Regions from separate parts of the Pseudoalteromonas sp. SiA1 genome, predicted to be linked through region 1. Evidence: predicted binding sites of a transcription regulator. Region 1 holds the regulator's gene; each other region holds the start of a gene.
The links. Region 1 encodes sigma-54, which starts transcription at its own class of promoters, with help from an activator protein. Its sites were predicted from a motif close to GTTGGCACGNNNNTNGNNT; they were not measured.
Positions count from the first base shown of each region.

Region 2: the regulator sigma-54 is predicted to act here: its motif matches at 2,532-2,550, upstream of KK487_RS03005 (DUF2726 domain-containing protein).
Region 3: the regulator sigma-54 is predicted to act here: its motif matches at 2,149-2,167, upstream of KK487_RS11410 (flagellar basal body rod protein FlgF).

Region 1 covers NZ_CP076084.1:426,972-431,262, reverse strand. The annotation lists gene lptA (lipopolysaccharide transport periplasmic protein LptA) at 1-348, shown strand, start outside; gene lptB (LPS export ABC transporter ATP-binding protein) at 345-1,070, shown strand; gene KK487_RS01990 (RNA polymerase factor sigma-54) at 1,405-2,904, shown strand; gene hpf (ribosome hibernation promoting factor) at 2,931-3,218, shown strand; gene ptsN (PTS IIA-like nitrogen regulatory protein PtsN) at 3,223-3,675, shown strand; gene rapZ (RNase adapter RapZ) at 3,695-4,291, shown strand, end outside.
Region 2 covers NZ_CP076084.1:651,854-656,144, forward strand. The annotation lists gene tyrS (tyrosine--tRNA ligase) at 1-76, shown strand, start outside; gene KK487_RS02995 (cobalamin biosynthesis protein CobD/CbiB) at 116-1,078, opposite strand; gene mtnN (5'-methylthioadenosine/S-adenosylhomocysteine nucleosidase) at 1,079-1,786, opposite strand; gene KK487_RS03005 (DUF2726 domain-containing protein) at 1,896-2,492, opposite strand; gene folE2 (GTP cyclohydrolase FolE2) at 2,595-3,515, opposite strand; gene arcB (aerobic respiration two-component sensor histidine kinase ArcB) at 3,723-4,291, shown strand, end outside.
Region 3 covers NZ_CP076084.1:2,456,978-2,461,268, reverse strand. The annotation lists gene KK487_RS11420 (flagellar hook assembly protein FlgD) at 11-688, shown strand; gene flgE (flagellar hook protein FlgE) at 747-2,069, shown strand; gene KK487_RS11410 (flagellar basal body rod protein FlgF) at 2,203-2,946, shown strand; gene flgG (flagellar basal-body rod protein FlgG) at 2,968-3,756, shown strand; gene flgH (flagellar basal body L-ring protein FlgH) at 3,771-4,291, shown strand, end outside.

The DNA of each region.
Region 1 (4,291 bases):
ATCACAGCTGACCGTTTAGAAGTGCATAAACGCGATGACCTAGGCGATAACAAACAGTTATTAATTGCCACAGGCAGCCCTGCATATTTTGAAGAAACACAAGCTGATGGCACCATAATGAGCGCCAGTGCTAATGAAGTGCGTTACGATGTGTCGCTGCGTTTTTTAACCTTAATCGGCGATGCAAGCATTGCTCAAGCAGGTCAAAAAATAACAGCTAAAAGTATCACTTACGATATCGAGCAGCAGTTAATTAGCGCAGAAAAAGACGAAAACTCAACAGACCGTGTACACACTATTTTAGTCCCTGTTGAAAATAAAAAAGAAGATGATAAAGGCCAACCATGAGCACATTAAAAGCAGAGCTATTAGCTAAAAGCTACAAAGGTCGTGAAGTTGTAAAAAACGTTGGCCTAGAGGTTGAAGCTGGCAGTATTGTGGGGTTACTTGGCCCTAATGGTGCAGGTAAAACCACCACTTTTTATATGATTGTAGGCCTTGTCCCTAGCGATAAAGGCAAAATATCAATTGATGATAAAGATATTACTTTATTACCGATGCACAGCCGAGCGCGTTTAGGGATTGGTTATTTACCGCAAGAGTCGTCTATTTTTAGAAAGCTGACTGTTTATCAAAACTTAATGGCTATCTTAGAAACACGTAAAGAATTAAATAAACAACAACGCGAAGATACCTTAAATAATTTACTTGATGAATTTAGCATTCAGCATATCCGCGATAGTCAAGGTATGGCTTTATCAGGTGGTGAACGTCGCCGCGTTGAAATTGCTCGCGCGTTAGCAGCAAACCCTAAATTTATCCTTTTAGACGAACCCTTTGCGGGGGTTGATCCTATCTCAGTATTAGATATTAAAAAGATCATAGAGCATCTTAAAAACCGTGGCATTGGCGTACTTATTACAGACCATAACGTGCGCGAAACACTTGATGTTTGTGAAAAAGCCTACATAGTTTCTCATGGGGAGTTAATTGCATCAGGCACTCCTGAATACGTATTAAACGATAAAACAGTACGCGATGTTTATTTGGGCGAGCAGTTCAAGCTCTAATATGTGTGTTATTCCACTAAGCATCTGCTAAGATTAATTATACTTAGGTCTGTTGACCTTTCAAGGTTGAATTTGCAGCAGTCTGTTTGGTATTTAGGCAAGGCAGAGCCTATGTGGTGTGGTATTCCCCATAAATAGGCGATAACGCAGCATCAATGCCAAACAGGCGCTGCCCTTCGGGTTCTGCCTAGGGACGATTTACTCTTTGTTGCTCGGTTTTGACTTAGCCCACTAGGTTACAAACCTCGCGCCGCAATTAAACCGCCCCTAGTTTGAACAAATTTTAATCCGTAAAGGTCAACAGACCGTAATTTAAAAGGATTGTTAGAGATACATGAGGCAATCATTACAGCTGCGCATGGGCCAGCAACTTACAATGACTCCACAGTTGCAACAAGCAATTCGCTTATTGCAACTCAGTACATTGGATCTCCAGCAAGAAATTCAAGAAGCGCTCGATAGCAACCCCTTGCTTGAAGTTGAAGAACACGATTACAGCGAAGACACTGCAGGTAAAAACGAACAAAAAGCCGATAACGATGACTTAACGCTAAGTGCCTCAGCTGACGATAAACCTAGCGAGTATGAGCAAGATAGCGGCGAAGCAATGACCAAAGACACCATTAGCGATGATATGGCTATGGATGTTACTTGGGATGAATATATGAGCGCTGCGCCTGCCTCTTCATCGGGCCCAATGCCAGAAGATGAATCTATTTATCAAGGCTCTTCGACTGAAACGCTGCATGAGTATTTAATGTGGCAACTTCAACTGACGCCGTTTAGTCCTACCGATGAAGCGATAGCTATTGCAATTGTAGAAGCTGTGGACGATTCAGGGATTCTAACCCTTAGCTGTGAAGAAATATTAGAAAGCTTTAACCAAGAAAACGACGGCGAAGATGAAGTTGAACTTGACGAAATAGAAGCGGTACTAAAGCGTATTCAACTATTTGATCCAGTGGGAATAGCCGCGCGTAGTTTACAAGAGTGCTTGTGTATTCAGCTAAATCAATTTGATAAAGACACACCTTTTTTAAACGAAACAAAAATGATCTTAACCGATCATATTGATTTACTTGCTGCACGTGACTATCGCACGTTAATGAAAAAAACAAAGCTTAAAGAAGATGAGCTTAAAGAAATCATGACGTTGATTCATACGCTCAGCCCAAAACCGGCAGACACTATTGTTAGAGAAGAGTCTGAATACGTTATTCCTGATGTGTCGGTTAAGAAAGTTAAAGGTCGTTGGGTAGTTGAATTAAACCCAGATAGCATGCCTAAGATCAGAGTAAATAGCCAATATGCAGCTATGTCGCGTACGGTTAAATCAAGTGGTGATAGCCAGTTTATTCGCTCGCACTTACAAGAGGCTAAATGGTTTATAAAAAGCTTAGAAAGTAGGAATGACACGCTACTTAAAGTAACCAACTGTATTGTGCAGCAGCAACAGGCCTTTTTTGAACACGGTCCTGAGGCTATGAAGCCTATGGTGCTTAACGATGTGGCTGAAATGGTGGAAATGCATGAGTCGACTATATCGCGTGTTACTACGCAAAAATACATGCATACACCACGTGGCATTTTTGAGCTTAAATATTTCTTTTCAAGCCATGTAAGTACTGAAAATGGTGGCGAATGTTCATCAACAGCAATACGTGCATTAATTAAAAAATTAATCGCTGCAGAAAACTCAGCTAAACCATTGAGTGATAGTAAAATTGCAGATATATTGGCAGAGCAAGGAATTAAAGTAGCGAGGAGAACCATTGCAAAATATCGCGAATCTCTAGCTATTCCCCCGTCTAATCAACGTAAAAGTTTGATTTAAGGCGTACAACAAAGAGGAAAATGTTTATGCAACTGAATTTAACTGGTCGCCATGTAGATATTACCGACTCGCTTAGAGACTACGTAAATAGTAAATTTTCGAAGTTACAGAGGCACACTGATCACATAACGAATGTGCACGTTATTCTCGATGTAGAAAAACTAAACCAAAAAGCTGAAGCAACCGTTCATGTTAGTGGCGCTGAGATTTTTGCCTCTACTGAGCATCAAGATATGTATGCCGCTATAGACTCGCTCATTGACAAGCTAGATCGTCAAGTAATTAAACACAAAGAGAAACTTGCTCGACACTAACACTATGAAACTAAGCTCACTTATCTGTCAGGACTGCAGTAAAGCTGCGGTCCTTTTTAATAGTAAAAAAAGAATTTTAGAATTTATCAGTGAATTGGCTCACAATAAGCTGCCCTATTTAACACAACAAGATATTCTTAATGCATTAACTGCAAGAGAAAAGCTTGGAAGTACAGGCATTGGCCGAGGCATTGCTATTCCACATGGTCGCATGAGTGGAGCTCAAGAGCCCCTTGCTTTGATTTTAGTGAGCGAAACAGCTATTAATTTTGATGCGATTGATAACCGGCCGGTTGACATTTTTGTCGCGTTAATTGTTCCCGATGGCGATAATCAGCAGCATTTGAAGACGCTAGCCACGATTGCTGATAAGCTCAATGATAAAGAATTTTGTAAACAGTTACGCGCCGCCAAATCGGATAGCGAACTATATCAGGTTATCGTCAGTCAATCGTAGTAACAAAGAAAGGTGATAAATGGAATTAATAATTATAAGCGGTCGTTCAGGCTCAGGTAAATCTGTGGCGTTACGCGTTGTGGAAGACTTAGGTTATTATTGTGTAGACAATATTCCTCTTAATTTATTACCATCATTAGTGCGCAGTGTTTCCGACAGTTATAATAAAATTGCCGTGAGTGTTGATGTACGTAACCTACCTAAAGAGCAACAGCAGTTTAATGAAATCATTGAATATTTACCTGGTTTTACTAAACCAACGGTATTTTATTTAGACAGTGACGATCAAACATTAATAAAACGTTTTTCAGAAACGCGACGTCTCCACCCTTTATCTATTGATTCTTTGCCGCTTGATTTAGCCATAAAAAAAGAAAAACAACTACTTGATGTATTGATTAACCGTGCTGATTATATGATTGATACCACGGATTTAAGTGTGCATCAGCTTGCTGAGTCTATTCGTGAAAAAATACTCGGAAAAAAAGATAAACAACTGATCATTACCTTTGAGTCATTTGGTTTTAAACACGGCATCCCTAAAGAAGCAGATTACGTATTCGATGCCCGATTTTTACCAAACCCGCATTGGGAGCCTGAACTTAAGCCACTTACA
Region 2 (4,291 bases), 220 kb from region 1:
ATTGGAAATTGCAAAAGGCACAACGGCAATTTACCAAGTAGGTAAACGCAAATTTGCAAATATCACCGTAGCTTAAAACTTCGGACATTATAAAAACCAGCTACGGCTGGTTTTTTTATGCGAACTTAAAAACGAGAACAGCCTTAATAACTTCAACGCTAATAATAATCAGAAGCCAAAAAAAGCGAGTTTGGTTAAGTGTATTGAGTAGTTGTGGTAAGTCATCGGCGTTGGGAAGACGCTCTACACCGACACGCATTTTATTAAAACGCTGTGTATTATAAATAGCAGGCCCACCAAGTTGTACCCCCAAAGATGCAGAACATACACTAAGTAACCAGCCTGTATTGGTTTGATAGAAGTGTCGGCCATAATGCTTAATATAATGCATGCTTTTTTTACTGGCCTTTAGTGAGGCAATTGTCAGCGCGAGTAAACGTATGGGAATGTACTCAACAATAAAAAGAACCAGTTTAAGCGGCATCAAAAAAGAGCTGTTTGGGGCTATATCACTTCGCCACGCCTGTTGAATTAAAGTGATTAAACGATAGGCGAGAGCGGCGACGGGGCCCAATACTAAAAATATGAAAATTACTACAAAGTAATGACGCGCCGTTCTAAGTATGACACTTTCCATAATGGCTTTAATGATCCCGGGGCTTGAAAGTGCATTAACTTCACGGGCTACTAGTGGCTTTAATAATTCGCGTGCTGTCGATTTTTGATTTTTTTTGACTAGCCTAGCTATGCGTATCGCTTTTTTATTCAGGCTACTGTTTTCTAGGCATAAATATAAAATAAGACCTGATAACAGCTCGGGGTAAAAGGCAAGCTGAAGCAGTAAAACTACAATAATAAGCACAGTACTAAGTATAAGCGTACTTGCCATTGAGGCTGCTAAATAATGATATTGCTTGGTGTCTGTTTTTTTATAAATACGCTGGCTTATAGCGCTAAAAATAGCAGAGAGTATGTGGTTAGGGTGATACCAACTTACTAAAGGTAAAAAGCGCTCAGCAAGGAGCGCACAAATAAATACAATAAAGTCCAAATGATTTTGAACAATATTATTGAGCATTTACAGCGTAACCGCCGTTAATTTCTCAAGTAAAGCTACGACCATTTTTGATGAATTTATAGAGGCTGTTTCTAAGTATTCTTCAAATGATTGCGGCGACTCTTTGCCTGCAATATCAGACATTGAGCGAATAACAACAAATGGTGTATTAAGTGCAAAACACGTTTGCGCAATTGATGCACCTTCCATCTCTACTGCTAGCATTGTAGGGAAGTCACTGCGTGCTTTTTCAATACGAACAGGGTCGCACATAAACGAGTCGCCAGTGCAAATTAAACCAACAAGGGTTTTTACTTCACTAATTTGTGCAATTGTTTGCTCGGCTGCTTCTACAAGTTTAGGGTGAGCAGTAAAACCTGCTGGCATTTGTGGTACTTGGCCAATTTCGTAACCAAACGCTGTTACATCAACATCGTGATGACGTACTTCAGATGAAATTACTACATCGCCAACGTTTAGTGATGGGTCGAATCCACCGGCAGAGCCAGTGTTAATAACACAATCTGGATTGAAGTTATCGATAAGTAATGTGGTTGCGATTGTCGAAGCGACTTTACCTATACCTGATTGCACTAAAGTGACGGTATTGCCTGCAAGCTCGCCTGTGTAAAAAGTAAAACCAGCCTTGGTTAAAACTTGTGGATTTTGCATCGCCTCGCGCAAAATTTTAACTTCTGGCTCCATTGCGCCAATAATACCAACATTCATAGTGTTAAATTCCTGAGTTTGAATACGGTGATTATACTGCAAAAAATAACGTGGGGTAAAACAAACAAAAATGCGAGCTTAAAAAGCCCGCACTTTATAAACTTATTGATTATATTTCAGCAAGGGCTGTTGATTGTGCCTTTGCTTGAGAAGGAGATAGTACCGCCGGTTTATGAACTCTAGCGCGCGTAGGTCGTGAAGGTTTAGATGCCGCTGGCTTACCTAATTTAAACATAATTGCATCGCGTACTTCGCTTGGGCGGTAGCCTGCCTTCACTTTCATACGAATATGTGGAATACCTGCGGCTTCCAATGCGCCATTAACAAACCAGTCGCGCTGTGCTTTGTGGCCATCTTTATTGGCGTTATTAACTAAGTCAACCGCAGCCACTATGGTCATTTTTTCTTTATCTACTAAAACAAAGTCGAGCTGCTTATTTTTTGCTTTAGCCATTGCCGCACGTTTAGATTTAACAGACAGGCCTTGTTTACAGTCAATCACATCGATTAGTTTAACGCGACTAACAATTTTATATTGATCGCCAACAGCGCGCTCTAATAAATTCAGAAATGCCCCTTCTACTTGGGTAAATACACTTTGCTTACGAGTAAAAGGATAAGGGTTTCCGCCGTCATCATTAAATTTTGACGCAACGACAGATGCCCCAACAACTAGCACTAATATTAATAATAAAGCGAATTCCATACGGTAACTCCATAACAACAAATTGACACTGCTTTTCTAAAGCAATTTATGTGCCCAAATAGTTGTTATGGTTGTTTTATTAACGAATGGGGATGAGCACTATTATGCTTTATAGCCGCCTTCAATACCTTTTACGGCAATCGCAACTGCATCATGAGCATGTAAAGACTCATAATGGTTAATTTGCAGGAAGTAATCGCTAAACTCTTTTGACTCTAACGTCGTTTTAATTTTTCGTGCTGCGTCTTCACAAAACATTAAATTTTGACCGTTTAAGCGAGCAAACTCTTGTTCGTCTTCACGTTTTACCGCAGCTTGTACTGGTGTTTTTAGCTCATCTTCTAGTAAGTTTATTAAGTTAACCACATCAAACTGTTCAATGTTATTTGCTAATTTAACTTTAACATTAGCAATTGAACGCTGTGAATGCGGGGTTGCTACAATGCCTTGAGTTGTTCCAAGCCACTCTAAAACTTCTGATTGAGTGAGTGTTTCTTGAGAAAACTTTTCGCTGAATGCGTTTTGAATTAATTGGCGAGCCAGTGCTGCAGAGCAGGGGCAAGTTGATGAATAAGTCACATCAACGCTGAGCTCAAAACTAATAACGCCTTGATTTATAGTGCTGGTAAGTACAATGGGATAGCTTTTCCAACCTGCTTTACCACTAAGTAATGACTTACGGCGTAGCGGCAATTCAAATTTAAATTCAATGTGTGCTTTATCACTTAAGCCTTCATGACTGGTGATAAAGGTATCTAAGGCTTGTGCTAAGGTTTGTGGATTGACCTGTTGCTCAGTTGAGAGGTGATCCAACGCTAAAAATAGTCGCGACATATGAATGCCTTTAGCATCTTCTTTGTGTAAATTAACAAAGGCGCGTGCTTTTGCATTAACGGTAACTGGAGCTAAATCAAGAGATTCAAAAATAAAAGGCAGCTCTATATCGCCCATACCTACCCAGTCTAATTTACCTGTTTGTAATGCGGCAGCCGTGTTAGCAATATCTGGCATAGTTTTTTGCATGATACGTTACTCGTTATTTGCAATATTTAAAACGCCGCATTTTACACTAAATAAAGATTTGCTGAAATGCAGCAAATAACACCAAACATGAAATTTTATTGTTTTTGTCGCACAACATGAAAATAGCTGATAGAAAATGCTAAAATTAGCTTTTAACCTTGAAAGGTCAACAGACCCTAAGCATTTAGCTAAGAGAAAAACTGATATATGACTGATTCTTCTTTGAACCCGTGGGTTCGAGTTCTTTCCAGTTCAATAACTCGTTTTGGTGAGTTTAAAACTGCTGCTATTTGCTATGCATTATTACTAACAATATCGCTGGTTTTATCAAGTATGTTTTATTACGTTGCCATAGGCGAAGTAAACTTGGTTGATATACTGGCCGTAGTATTTTTTACCTCGGTTGTTTCTCCTTTAGTTATCAGCATATTATTAAACTCTATTCGGCAACTTGATGCCTCTTATGCTTATTTAGATAGTGCCACAAAACAAGAGAAGCTTTTAAATCAAACCCTCAAAGACAATATTAACCGCTTAAATATTGAAATTGACGAACGTAAAATGGCTTTTCATGCCAAACATCGAGCAATAGAAGAGCTCAGGCGTGAAATTGCAGAGCGTAAAAAAACACAACAAGAACTCGCACAGCAAGGCATGTTACTGCGCTCAATAGTAGACTCCTCGCCGGATTTATTTTATTACCGCGATAACAACGGGGTGTTTGCCGGTTGTAATAAAATGTTTGAAGAGGTAATGGGCAAAACCAGTGGCGAACT
Region 3 (4,291 bases), 1.3 Mb from region 1:
AGGGTAGCTCATGAGTAACGATATTAGTACTTCTTCATCCTACATGGACTCTTTACGTTGGCAAGATAAGCAAGTGCCAAAAAAAGAAGAGAGTGATGCGTTAACCCAAGAAGATTTCTTTTCGTTGTTAACACAGCAGTTGTCATATCAAGATCCCAGCAAACCAGCTGATAACGATCAGATGATTGCACAAATGACAAACTTTACCATGGCTGAAGGGATCTCAAATTTAAACTCTAACTTTGAGTCTTTAGCTGCGTCGATGACATCAAATTCAGCATTGCAAGCATCAACACTGGTTGGTAAGCAAGCGCTGCTGGAGTCTGACACACTTGAGCTTAATGAGTCGGGTGAGGTAAAGGGAGCGATTGTTGCTGAAAAGCCGGTAGACAATTTAACGCTTCGTATTGAAGATGCATCAGGGCAATTAGTTAAAACTATTGATTTAGGCACGCAGCCTGCAGGTGCGGTTCGCTTTGCATGGGATGGTAAAAACGAAGCGGGTGAACGACTTCCTCCTGGTGAATACAATGTTAAAGCTGAAGGCAGTACGGATGGCGAATTCTCTAGCTTACCAATTGCCTCATTCAAAAATATTGAGAGTGTTAATATTAATGGCTCAAGCGGCATTATTATTAATACCAAAGAAGGTGCGGTTAGGCTGACTGATGTCGCAGAAATCGCGTAATAGATTTTATGTATTTTTTAGCCAATAGGCTAAATATTTTTTAGGTTAGAGGTTAATTATGAGCTTCAATATTGCATTAACAGGCCTTGCTGCCGCACAAAAAGATTTAGATGTTACCGCCAATAATATTGCCAACGTAAATACCACGGGCTTTAAAGAGTCTCGCGCTGAATTTGCTGATGTATACGCATCATCAGTATTTAGCGCCGGTAAAACGAAAAATGGTGATGGTGTACAAACCACTATGGTTGCCCAGCAGTTTCATCAGGGCTCGCTGCAGTTTACTAATAATTCACTGGATTTAGCGATCACAGGTGAGGGGTATTTTGCTACCAGTCAAGACTTAGGCGCACAAGACTTTACCTACACGCGTGCGGGTGCATTTAAGCTTAATAAAGATAACTTTGTTGTAGATGCTAAAGGTAATTTTTTACAAAGCTTCCCAGTTGATGAAGTTAGTGGTGATACGACCTCTGTAAGTCTTAGTACTTCATCTGCTTTACAAATACCAGATTCTTCGGGCTCTCCGCGCTCTACTTCAAACGTTTATACATCATTTAACGTCGATTCTCGAGAAGATGTAATAGCTGTCCCTTTTGATGCAACAGACAGTACTACTTATAACTCTTCGACATCGACCACAATGTATGACTCACTTGGTGAGCCACATGTTCTACAATTCTTTTTTGTAAAAACAGCGCCTAATGAATGGCAAGTACATGGTACGCTTGACAAAACTCCCTTTGATGCAACTGGTGCCGCGACAGCAACACCAAGCCCGCTAAGTACCTTTGGGTTTGATGCTAGCGGTTTGCCTGCAACGACTAATGGTGCTCCAAATGTTGGTCCAACCTTTACTGATGTTAATTTAACCGGAGCTAATTTATCGGGTATTTTATCTAATGGCGCCCAATTTGATGATATTGCGATTAATTGGCGCGATGAGGCCGGTACTGCAAATAGAACGCCTACTCAATATGCGAGTCGCTTTGAGGTGAAAGCACTAGAGCAAGATGGTGCGACAGTAGGTCGCTTAGCGGGTATTGATATTGGTACAGATGGAAAAGTTGTTGCATCTTACAGTAATGGTGATTCAACTTACTTAGGTCAAGTTGCCATGGTGCGCTTTTCAAACTCACAAGGTTTGCAGCAAGTAGGTGACACTTCATGGAAAAAAAGTTTGACCTCGGGGGAACCAATTGCGGGTGAGCCAGGTTCAGGCACACTAGGCAACATTAATTCGTCAGCTCTTGAGCAGTCTAACGTAAACTTAACCAATGAGCTGGTTGATTTGATTAGTGCGCAGCGTAACTTCCAAGCAAACTCTCGTGCGCTTGAGGTTAACTCAACTATTCAACAGAACATCCTTCAGATCAGATAATCATATTTTGATTTACTAAGGCTGCTTAGTGCAGCCTTTTTTATTCCTCTCCTAAAATCTTATTCACACTTAAATTTAATTTGGCACTTATATTGCATTTACTCATGCATAGATTTCTTAATGAGTCGATGTTATGGATAAAATGGTCTACATAGCGGCATCTGGCGCTAAACAAAGCATGCAAGGGCTTGCTCTTAAAGCCAATAATTTGGCAAATGCGAATACCACTGGGTTTAAATCTGATTTTGCGCAAGCACGGTCAATGCAGGCTTTCGGTGAAGGTTTGCCGACTCGTGTTTTTGCTATGCAGGAGCGCCCAGGTTCTAACATGACATCGGGCGGTGTTGTCGAAACAGGTCGCAGCCTTGATATTGCTATGAGTGATAATGCATGGCTGAGTGTTCAGGATGCCTCCGGTAATGAAGCCTATACAAAAGTGGGTTCGTTAAATATAACGGCTGAAGGAATGTTGACTACCAGCGACGGTCGTCAAGTTATTGGCGAAGGTGGGCCAGTCATATTACCTGTACCGATTGAAAAAATTGAATTTAGCAAAGATGGCACTATTCAAGTTCGCCCTCAAGGTGCACCGGCTAACTTTTTAGAAGAAGTTGATCGGCTAAAAGTAGTTGATGCAAACAACGCTACACTCGAGAAGGGTAACGATGGCTTATTTAGAGCTAAACCAGGCCAAATAGTCGAAACATCAGCCAATGTACAAGTATTAGGTGGCACATTAGAAAAATCGAATGTAAATCCTGTGCATGAAATGGTCGATATGATCAGTCATCAACGCCAATTTGAATTACAAGTAAAACTGATGAAAACAGCTGAAGAGATTGACGAACGTCAAGAACAGCTGATGCGCATCGTTTAACTATAACGTGAGGATATTATTATGAATCCAGCATTATGGATAAGTAAAACAGGGCTTGACGCTCAACAAACAGATATATCGGTTATATCAAATAACTTAGCGAATGCCAGTACAGTGGGTTACAAAAAAAGCCGCGCTATTTTTGAAGACTTACTCTACCAAAATATTAATCAACCAGGCGGTCGCTCATCGCAAGACACCGAAATGCCGTCGGGCTTAATGCTGGGCGCGGGTACGAAAGTGGTCGCTAATCAGAAAAACTTTTCCCAAGGTAACATGCTCACCACTGAAAATTCATTAGATTGGATGATTTCTGGTCCTGGATTTTTTGAGGTTTTACAGCCTGATGGCAATATTGCCTATTCGCGTAACGGCCAGTTTACCACCGACGGTGAGGGGCGAGTTGTAACTTCGGGTGCCGGTTACGTTGTTCAGCCTGAAATGAATGTGCCTGATGATGCACAGTCAATCACCGTATCTCAAGATGGTGAAGTGTCAGTTCGAATTAAAGGTCAAGCCGAAAACGTGGTTATTGGTCAAATTACTATTAGTGATTTTATCAATCCGTCGGGCCTTGAGCCTATAGGGCAAAACCTTTATACCGAAACTGCAGTAAGTGGTGCACCTGTTCAAGGTAACCCGGGGGTTGAGGGCTTAGGTACAATTATTCAAGGTTCACTTGAAACATCAAATGTAAATGTGACCGAAGAGTTGGTTAATTTGATTGAAACTCAGCGAGTTTACGAAATGAACTCAAAGGTAATTTCAGCGGTTGATGAAATGATGAGCTACATCAATCAACAACTATAGTCTTGGGGGATTGTATGCGTAATATCATGTTATTTGCAGTAGGGACTTTACTGTTAAGCGGTTGTGTATCTACACAAAATAATGAAGTAGTGCAGGACGATCCCTACTATGCACCTATGTATCCTGAGCCTAATATGGAGCCAGTGGTAGCAACTGGCTCTTTATTCAGTACTCAGTTATCGAATGACTTATATGCCGATAAGAAAGCACTTAGAACAGGCGATATCATTACTGTTAAATTGCAAGAGTCAACCCAAGCCACAAAAGCGGCTAAAACAGAAACAGATAAACAAACAGATGCTAGCCTCGATCCTGTTATTGGTTTAGGTGGTTTACCGGTTAATATTGGTGGCGATAGTATTCAATTTGGGGTTGGTAGTGATGCGTCGTTTAAAGGTGACTCAAAATCAAATCAATCAAACAGCCTAGTTGGCGATATTTCGGTTAACGTGATGCGAGTATTACCAAATGGTAATTTAGTGATTCGCGGTGAAAAATGGCTAACGCTAAATACCGGTGAAGAATTTATTCGCTT